2 regions of the Marinobacter sp. V34 genome follow, and region 1 is predicted to be linked to the other one. Evidence: riboswitches for the same ligand, from Rfam matches in the RefSeq annotation. Region 1 holds a riboswitch; the other holds the start of a gene.
The links. Region 1 has a riboswitch for cobalamin ahead of AC0B60_RS04170 (ribonucleoside-diphosphate reductase subunit alpha). Riboswitches for the same ligand answer to the same signal wherever they lie in the genome.

Region 1 (4,421 bases):
CACAATTCCAACAAACCGTTTACTCAGAAGATTCCCGCAATGCCCACAACCGTTCTCTCCGGCTTTACCCACAACTTCCTGGGTAATGCGCCCACCTGGTACAAACAGGTTATCCTGCTTTTCCTGATTGCCAACCCCCTGATTGTCTGGACCCTTGGCCCGGCCGTGGCCGGTTGGGCGTTGGTGGGGGAGTTTATCTTTACCCTGGCCATGGCGCTGAAGTGCTACCCACTGTTGCCCGGTGGGTTGCTGGCGATTGAAGCCCTGTTGGTGGGTATGACGTCAGCGGACGCGGTGTACCACGAGGTGTTGGTGAACTTCCCGGTCATCCTGCTTCTGATGTTCATGGTGGCTGGCATCTACTTTATGAAAGAGCTGCTGCTCGTGACGTTTACCCAGATCCTGGTGGGTGTGCGGTCAAAGTCCGCGTTGTCACTGCTGTTCTGTGCTGCTGCGGCCGTTCTATCCGCGTTCCTGGACGCGCTTACCGTCACCGCAGTCATCATCAGTGTCGCTGTCGGTTTTTACTCGGTGTACCACAAGGTTGCCTCCGGCAAGGGTTATCATCACTCTGATCACAACGCCAACAGCGATGAACACGTGATTGAGTTGCACCGGGAAGACCTGGACAAGTTCCGGGCCTTTCTGCGTAGCCTGCTGATGCACGGTGCTATTGGAACGGCCTTGGGGGGAGTCTCCACCATGGTGGGCGAGCCCCAGAACCTGCTGATCGCCAAGGTAGTAGGGTGGGACTTTGTCAGTTTCTTCCTGCGCATGGCGCCGGTGAGCCTGCCGGTGCTGGTGGCCGGCCTGACCACCTGCTGGCTTTTGGAAAAGCTGCGCTGGTTTGGGTATGGCGCCCGGTTGCCCAAGCCTGTCCGCCAGGTACTGGAAGAGTTTGCTGACAACGAGCGCACCAAGCGCACGAAAGCCGACCAGGCTGCCCTGTGGGTGCAGGCGATGGCGGCTCTGGTACTGGTTGTTGGGCTGGCGTTTCACCTGGCAGAGGTGGGATTGATTGGCCTTCTGGTGATTATCCTGATCACCTCGTTCACCGGTGTTACAGACGAACACCAGATCGGCAAAGCCTTTCAGGAGTCGTTGCCGTTTACCTCGCTGTTGGTCGTATTTTTTGCCATTGTTGCGGTCATTCACGAGCAACACCTGTTCAAGCCGATCATCGATTTTGTGCTCAGCCTGCCGCAGGATCAGCAGCCGGGCATGTTCTTTATTGCGAACGGGCTGTTGTCGATGATCAGCGACAATGTGTTTGTAGCCACCGTGTATATCAGTGAAATCAAACAGGCGCTGGACGCCGGCAGTATCGACTACGAGCATTTCCAGGAGCTGGCCATCGCCATCAATACCGGCACCAACCTACCCAGTGTGGCCACACCCAACGGCCAGGCAGCGTTTCTGTTTCTGCTGACGTCTGCAATCGCCCCGCTGGTGCGGTTGTCCTACGGGCGGATGGTTGTGATGGCGTTTCCCTATACCATCGTGATGGGTGCGGTGGGCCTGTTTTGCGTCATCAATCTGGTTTGACCAGGCTGACATCGCCATACCAGGCAGTAGCAGATGCTCCGGTGTTGTCGGAATCCGACATGATGGCGACGCCCACCAGCTTTGGTGGCTCGCGGTCAAAGGCCTTGCGGTAGTCCGCAACGATATCGCGTTCCACCGTGACCCATTCGCCAGTGTTGGTGACGCCGGAGTTCACCGCGACCATCATCGTGGTATCGGTGAAGGGGTTGGCAACGATCTCTCCGACCGGCAGCCGGTTCGCCCAGATGTAGTTCAGCGCATTGCCCGGCAGTTCCTCCCCGAACACCACTTCCACGGTCTTGCGTTTCGCGCGCTCGAAAAAGCCGGCTTCGTCCGGCTCGAACTCAAAAGCCACGTAGATTCGCGCGGGGTAGTCATCGCCCTCCTTTTTACGGGCGTTTCCCTGCTCATAGACGTTCGACACTTTCCACCGCCAGCGCAGGATCAGCGAATCCCCGGGTTCGACAGACACCCTTGCAATAAGCCCGGAGGCGCTGTTGTCCGTGGTGGCCTCGACCACCTGTTCGCCGTTGTCGTCCGTCAGCTGATAGCGACTGTGGCGGTCGATCTTCGGAAACTCCATCGGTTCCCAGCCATCTTCCAGGGACGTTATGGCTGAAAACGCGGTGATCAGCGAGTTTTCGGCACTGTCTGCCAGGGCTGTGGCTGCGATCATCGAAAGCGCCAGGGCGGCCGTCAGGTATCTCCGTAAAGGACTCATGGGATGCTCCTATGCTTTTGTTCACTGACCGGTCTCTGTCGGAAAAGTGCCTTGTTGTGATTAATCTTAGCCTATATAGTGTTTATATCCTTGGCTTGGTACCAGATATAGCGATCAAAGGTTAATCAATCACTGATCGCGATTATCACGGTACTGGGAATCCGGTGAGACTCCGGAACTGACGCGCAGCGGTATTGGGGAACGAGCGTGGCACAAAGACACTGGCGAATGCCGGGAAGTCGCCACGCAAGGCCGAGCCAACAGGCTCACGCCCCTGAGTCCGAAGACCTGCCTGGGAACACAACTGCACCTTCGCGTATCAAGGTGAGCAGATCGGTTTTGTGTTGTCTCTGTTCAGAGCGATGCTCGCCCCTGCGTACGCGAAGGTCTTTGCATAAACGCGTACTCAGGAGAACGGACATGTCTACCGCCACTCTGGCCGAGCCCGGCCAATCTGCCTCATCCAGCACTGCTTCCCTACAGGTTATTAAACGTAACGGCGCTCTGGTTGGATTCAACGCCAGCAAAATCAGCGTTGCTGTGACCAAAGCATTTCTTGCCGTCGAAGGCGATGAAGCCGCGGGCTCAGCCCGTATCCACGATTCCGTGGAACAGGTTACGAATCAGGTCATGCAGGCCATCAGCCGCCGCTTGAAAGCCGGCGGGAAGGTGCATATTGAAGATATTCAGGACCAAGTGGAACTGGCGTTGATGCGTGCGGAGGAGCAGAAAGTGGCCCGCGCTTACGTCCTCTACCGGGAAGCTCATGCTCAGGAGCGGGCCAGCCTGGAGCCGGTTGAGGCGCATCCCACGCTGACCGTGAAGAAGGCGGGCGGCGACGTTGCACCGCTGGATCTGGGGCTAATGAAAGTCCAGGTTGAACGTGCCAGCCAGGGATTGGAGGGCATCAATGGTGAATCTCTGGTGGAAGGGGCGCTGAGGAATCTTTACGACGGTATCGCTGAGGAAGAGGTGTTGTCTGCGTTGATCATGACTGCCCGTGGTCGCATTGAGCAGGAGCCTGACTACAGTGCTGTGACCGCTCGCCTGCTGCTGGAACAACTTCGGCTGGAAACCGCGACCGCCCTGAAGCTGCCCCTAAGTTTGCCGCTGGCGGAAATTTACCCGCAGGCCCTGAGCACCTTTATTGAACAGGGTATCCACTACGAACTGTTGGATGACGCCATGGCGGCGTTCGACCTGGAACGCCTGGGTGCCGCCCTCAAGCCGGAGCGGGACCATCAGTTTGGTTTCCTGGGCCTGCAGACCCTCTACGACCGCTATTTCCTCAACTGGAAAGGTGACCGGCTGGAATTGCCCCAGGTCTTCTTCATGCGCGTGTCCATGGGCCTTGCGCTGCAGGAGGATGACCCCAATGCCCGGGCCATTGAGTTCTACGACCTGCTGTCATCGTTCGACTACATGGCCTCCACTCCGACCCTGTTTAACAGTGGTACTCGCCATTCCCAGCTGTCGTCCTGCTACCTCACCACCGTACAGGATGACCTTGAAGGTATTTACGGTGCCATCCGCGACAACGCCATGTTGTCCAAGTGGGCTGGCGGCCTGGGTAACGACTGGACACCGGTCCGTGCGCTGGGCTCCCATATCAAAGGCACGAACGGCAGCAGCCAGGGCGTGGTGCCATTTCTGAAAGTGGTGAACGACACGGCGGTGGCGGTGAATCAGGGCGGCAAGCGAAAGGGCGCCGTGTGCGCATACCTGGAAAGCTGGCACCTGGATATTGAGGAGTTCCTGGAGCTACGCAAGAACACCGGCGATGAACGTCGTCGTACCCATGACATGAACACCGCCAATTGGGTACCGGACCTACTGATCGAACGCATGCGCAGTGATCAGGACTGGACCCTGTTCTCGCCAAACGACACTCCGGACCTGCATGATCTGTACGGCAATGCGTTCAGGGAACGCTATGAGGAGTACGAGGCGATGGCAGCCAGGGGCGAGATCACCCTGTTCAAGACGGTGTCTGCCAAACAGCTCTGGCGCAAGATGCTGACCGTGCTGTTCGAGACCGGTCATCCGTGGATTGCCTTCAAGGACCCATGCAATCTGCGATCGCCTCAGCAGCACCGGGGCGTGGTGCACAGCTCCAATCTATGCACCGAAATCACCCTGAACACCAGTGCGGATG
Region 2 (4,421 bases), on a different contig from region 1:
CGGTGATCGGCGTCAACATGTTCGTGCAGGACGAAGAGGATGTTGAAATCGAAACCCATCCCCACGATCCCGAAACCGAGCGCCGGCAGATTGAGCGCCTGAACCGGGTCAAAGACAATCGCGACGAGGAAAAGGTCCAAGGTATGCTCAGGCAACTGAAAGAGCAGGCTGAAGATGAGTCGGCCAACCTCATGCCCATCACCATCGAGTTGGTGAAAGAGGGTGCTTCGATGGGCGACATTGTTGAAACTCTCAAAGGGATGTGGGGAACCTATCGCGAAAAACCTGTAATCTGACCGGCTTCGAATGCTGACAGAACTGGTTCACGGGAGGCATGAATGGTCAGGCTCACCAAGATCTATACGAAAACCGGAGACAAGGGCGATACCGGCCTTGGCGACGGCAGCCGCGTCGCGAAGTATGACCTGCGTGTGGAAGCCTACGGCACGGTGGATGAAGCCAACGCGGTGATTGGTCTTGCGCGACTGCATGTGGATGAAGAGCTGGACGCTATACTGGCGCGCATTCAGAACGATCTGTTCGATGTCGGGGCGGATCTGTGCACCCCGATCGTGGAGAGCCCGAAATATCCGCCACTCAGGCTTGCCGAGGGTAAAACGGTTGAACTTGAGGAGGAAATCGATCGGTTTAACGCGGACATTCCGTCGCTTCGCTCCTTTATCCTGCCCGCGGGCAATGCGGCCGCAACGCACCTACATCATGCCCGTACCGTGACGCGTCGGGCCGAGCGAATTATTGTTCAACTGCAGGAAGAACAGAACATCAGCTCACTGGTGCTGGAATACATGAACCGGCTGTCTGATTTGCTGTTCGTTCTTGCCAGACATGCGAATAATCAGGGAAAAGACGACGTACTTTGGGTGCCGGGTGAATAATGGTCGCCCACGAGCAGGGTACTGAAACGTGAGTTTGTCACCGCCGGAGCATGGTGGCCGGTTACGCGCCGCCGCGAATAAAGCGGGCATCCCCCTGGATCAATGGCTGGACCTGTCCACCGGTATCAATCCGCGTGGTTGGCCTGTTCCGGCGATCCCGGAAGAGGTCTGGTGTCGCCTTCCGGAGCCTGACGATGGCCTGGAGCAGCGCATCAGGCAATGGTCAGGTGCACCGGATGCCGCCGCTTGTATGGCCCTGGCCGGCAGCCAGGCGGCCATCATGCACTTGCCCCGTTTACGATCGCCGTGCCGGGTTGGTGTGCCCTTTCCGGGTTACCGGGAGCATAGTCACAGCTGGGCTGTTGCTGGCCATCAGGTGATCGAGATTGGCGACGACCAGCAAGAGGATGATGACGAAGGCTGGCTGGATGAGCTGGATGTTTTGGTCTGGATCAATCCAAGCAACCCCACCGGTCACGCTGTCGATCCGAGCCGGTTGTTAAGCTGGCATGATCGGCTGCAACGTCGCGGTGGATGGTTGATTGTGGACGAGGCATTTGTCGATGCCACCCCGGAGCTCAGTGTTGGGCATGCGACCGACAGCCCCGGCCTTGTCGTCATGAGATCACTGGGTAAGTTTTTCGGCCTGGCGGGCCTGCGGGCCGGAGCTGTGGTGGGAGACCCGAATATTATTGGCCGATTGGAGGCAATGATCGGGCCCTGGTCGGTCAGTGGCCCCGCGCGATTTGTCATGGGTCGGGCGCTGGCGGACACCCAGTGGCAGGCATCGACGATTGAGCGGTTGCACAGTGAAAGCCAACGGTTGTCGGACTGCCTGTCGAGGCATGGCTTTGAAGGAGTTACTGGAACAGCGCTTTTTAAATACGTTCGGCATGGCCGGGCTGCGAACATTGCAGCTGAACTCGCGAGGCGGGGAATCCTCGTTCGCGAGTTCGGGAATCCCGCAGCATTGCGGTTTGGATTGCCCGGCTCTGAACCGGAATGGACGCGGTTAGACCAGGCACTGTATTTAAGTAATCTGTATTGATTTAGCACATAAGGGCTGCTAGTTTGGCGCCCGATTCGATGAACACCGTGTTCAGGTAAAGCTTTTTGGCGTAATGCCGCCGGAGAGCTTAAAACGGGAAGTCGGTTAAAGTCCGACGCTGCCCCCGCAACGGTAAGCGAGCTAAAGGCAATCGAAAAAAGCCACTGTGCGTCATGCATGGGAAGGTGATTGCCTCGGACCGGCCCATCGGCTGATCCACTCGCAAGCCCGGAGACCGGCCTGAATACACACCGGAAGTTGCGGAGGGCGACGGCGGTGGGAGAGTTGCGTCGGTCTCACACCCGTACCCTGACTCGTATCCTGCCTCCCCAATCTCATACTCAAACTCCGCAACACAATAACCATCACGCGGGTGCGCGTGGTTTGCCAGCGAGTGTTGATTATGAGTTGTCCGAAGTCTTTGCCGGTTCTGTTATCCGGCTTTCCCCTTGCGTTCCTGCCAGTTTCCAATGTACTTGCCGACGAAGAAATGATGGTCTCGGCACTCGATCCCATTGTTGTTACGGCCACGCTTGGCCCGAAGACACGGGGCGAAAGTGACTCATCGGTCACGGTGATTGATGAAGAGGCTATCGAACGTTTGCAGCCTCAAACGTTCGACGAGCTACTGATGGGACAACCCGGCATCGATATCACCAGTAGCGGCTCTTTCGGTAAAAATACCACAGTGTATACCCGGGGCACTGGTAGCGAATCCACCGTTTTTTTGGTGGATGGCATTCGTTTGCGCTCTGCCACCAGTGGCAGTGCGGCCTGGCAGTATTTTCCGCCGCAAATGGTGGAAAGGGTAGAAATTGTTCGGGGTTCCCGCAGCAACCTGTACGGTGCCGATGCCGTGGGCGGTGTTATTCAGGCCTTCACCCACAGCGCGGAAAAGGGCCATGAAGGATGGGTCCAGGCCGGCGGTGGCAACTTTAACACCCAGGAGTATGTGGCTGGAACAGCCGGTACTGAAGGCCGGATGAAATACAGTCTCAGCGCTAGCCATCTGGAAACTGACGGCACGGCCATCGTTGAAGGGGGGGAAGACAAGGGCTTTCGTAATACGTCCGCCCTGGCGTCCGTTGCTCACCAATTTGACTCCGGTGGAGAAGCCGGGGTTGTAGTCATGCGCGCCCAAGGCAATACCGAGTTCGAGGGTGGGGATACCGACTTCGCTATCCAGACCCTGGGTGTCCGCCTGGAAGCTCCTCTTAGCGACTACTGGCGTACGCGTATTCTGCTGGCTGAGTCCATCGACGAACAGGAAACACGCGATGACTTTGGTGACAGTGTATTTGATACAAAGACTCGCAGTGCTCGCCTGGAGAACCAGATCAGTGCTGGCCGCCATGAGTACATTCTGGGTGGTGAGCTGTTGGTGGATGAAGTAGAAAGCACCACCGACTTTGACGAAACCAGCCGCACCAACGCCGCTGTTTTTGGTCAGGCTTTGCTGAATTTTGGTCCGACGGACTTTCAACTGAGTTTGCGCGCCGACGACAACGAGGCTTTTGGGCGTGAAGAAACCGGTGCGATTGCCATGGGCATCGATATGGATCGCAACCATAGGTTCAGGGTGAGCTACAGCACGTCTTTCCGTGCACCTACGTTCAACGACCTTTACTTTCCCAACTTTGGTAATGCGGACCTGAAACCAGAAACCGCAGGTAGTGTGGAGTTCGGTATTGGTGGGAATTACACGCGTTGGTTCTGGGATGCCGCGATCTATCAGACAGATGCTGATGACCTGATTGTATTTGTCTTCAGAGACGGCCGGTTCGCACCGTTTAATGTTAATGAAGCACGCATCCGAGGGGTTGAACTGAGTGCTGGCCTGGAATTGGACGAATGGACAGTGCAGGCGGCTGCATCGGTAACTGACCCCCGCGACCGTGAGACCGATAATCGAATTCGTCGCCGTAGCGGAAAACAGTTCCGGGTGGATCTGGATCGGGACTTCGGCCGAGTGTCGTTGGGAACGACCGTAAAGGGCCAAGGGTATCGTTACGACGATGCCGAAAATGAAGAGCGCATCGCCGGCTTTGTCACTTGGGACCTGCGGGCAAAGTGGGAAATTGACAGCCATTGGACCACAAATCTGACAGTTGACAACGTGCTCGACAGAGAATACGCCACGGCGCAGCGCTTCGACGGAAGTGCCTATATAGCCGCTGGCCGCACCGCCATGTTGACGATTCGCTACGACATTTGATCAACCAAGGAGAGGTAAGGGCATGATGGAACGTCTGTATCGAACTCTGAGCCGCCCGTTGCTCGGCTGTCTTTCGGGACTTCTGTTGATGCTGTCCCAGTCAGTGTTCGGCGCCACGGTATTTGGGGTGGTGTCCGAGCGTTCCGCTGCCGAGATGGCCGCTGGTGCGGAACGCTTCCTGACAGCCCATCCAGATCACCGCATTATTCTGCGCACACCCGAGCAGTTGGCAAACCTGAACAACAGCGCCCTTGATGATCTG

Region 2: another riboswitch for cobalamin. It lies ahead of AC0B60_RS03055 (TonB-dependent receptor plug domain-containing protein); the one in region 1 lies ahead of AC0B60_RS04170 (ribonucleoside-diphosphate reductase subunit alpha).

The regions. Positions count from the first base shown of each region.
Region 1 is NZ_JBUPZY010000002.1:235,255-239,675, reverse strand. Features, by position in the region: gene nhaB (sodium/proton antiporter NhaB) at 40-1,545, shown strand; gene AC0B60_RS04175 (DUF3047 domain-containing protein) at 1,532-2,266, opposite strand; cobalamin riboswitch at 2,368-2,576, shown strand; gene AC0B60_RS04170 (ribonucleoside-diphosphate reductase subunit alpha) at 2,687-4,421, shown strand, end outside.
Region 2 is NZ_JBUPZY010000001.1:647,370-651,790, forward strand. Features, by position in the region: gene AC0B60_RS03040 (methylmalonyl-CoA mutase family protein) at 1-296, shown strand, start outside; gene AC0B60_RS03045 (cob(I)yrinic acid a,c-diamide adenosyltransferase) at 339-896, shown strand; gene cobD (threonine-phosphate decarboxylase CobD) at 925-1,944, shown strand; cobalamin riboswitch at 1,981-2,202, shown strand; gene AC0B60_RS03055 (TonB-dependent receptor plug domain-containing protein) at 2,348-4,159, shown strand; gene AC0B60_RS03060 (cobaltochelatase subunit CobN) at 4,182-4,421, shown strand, end outside.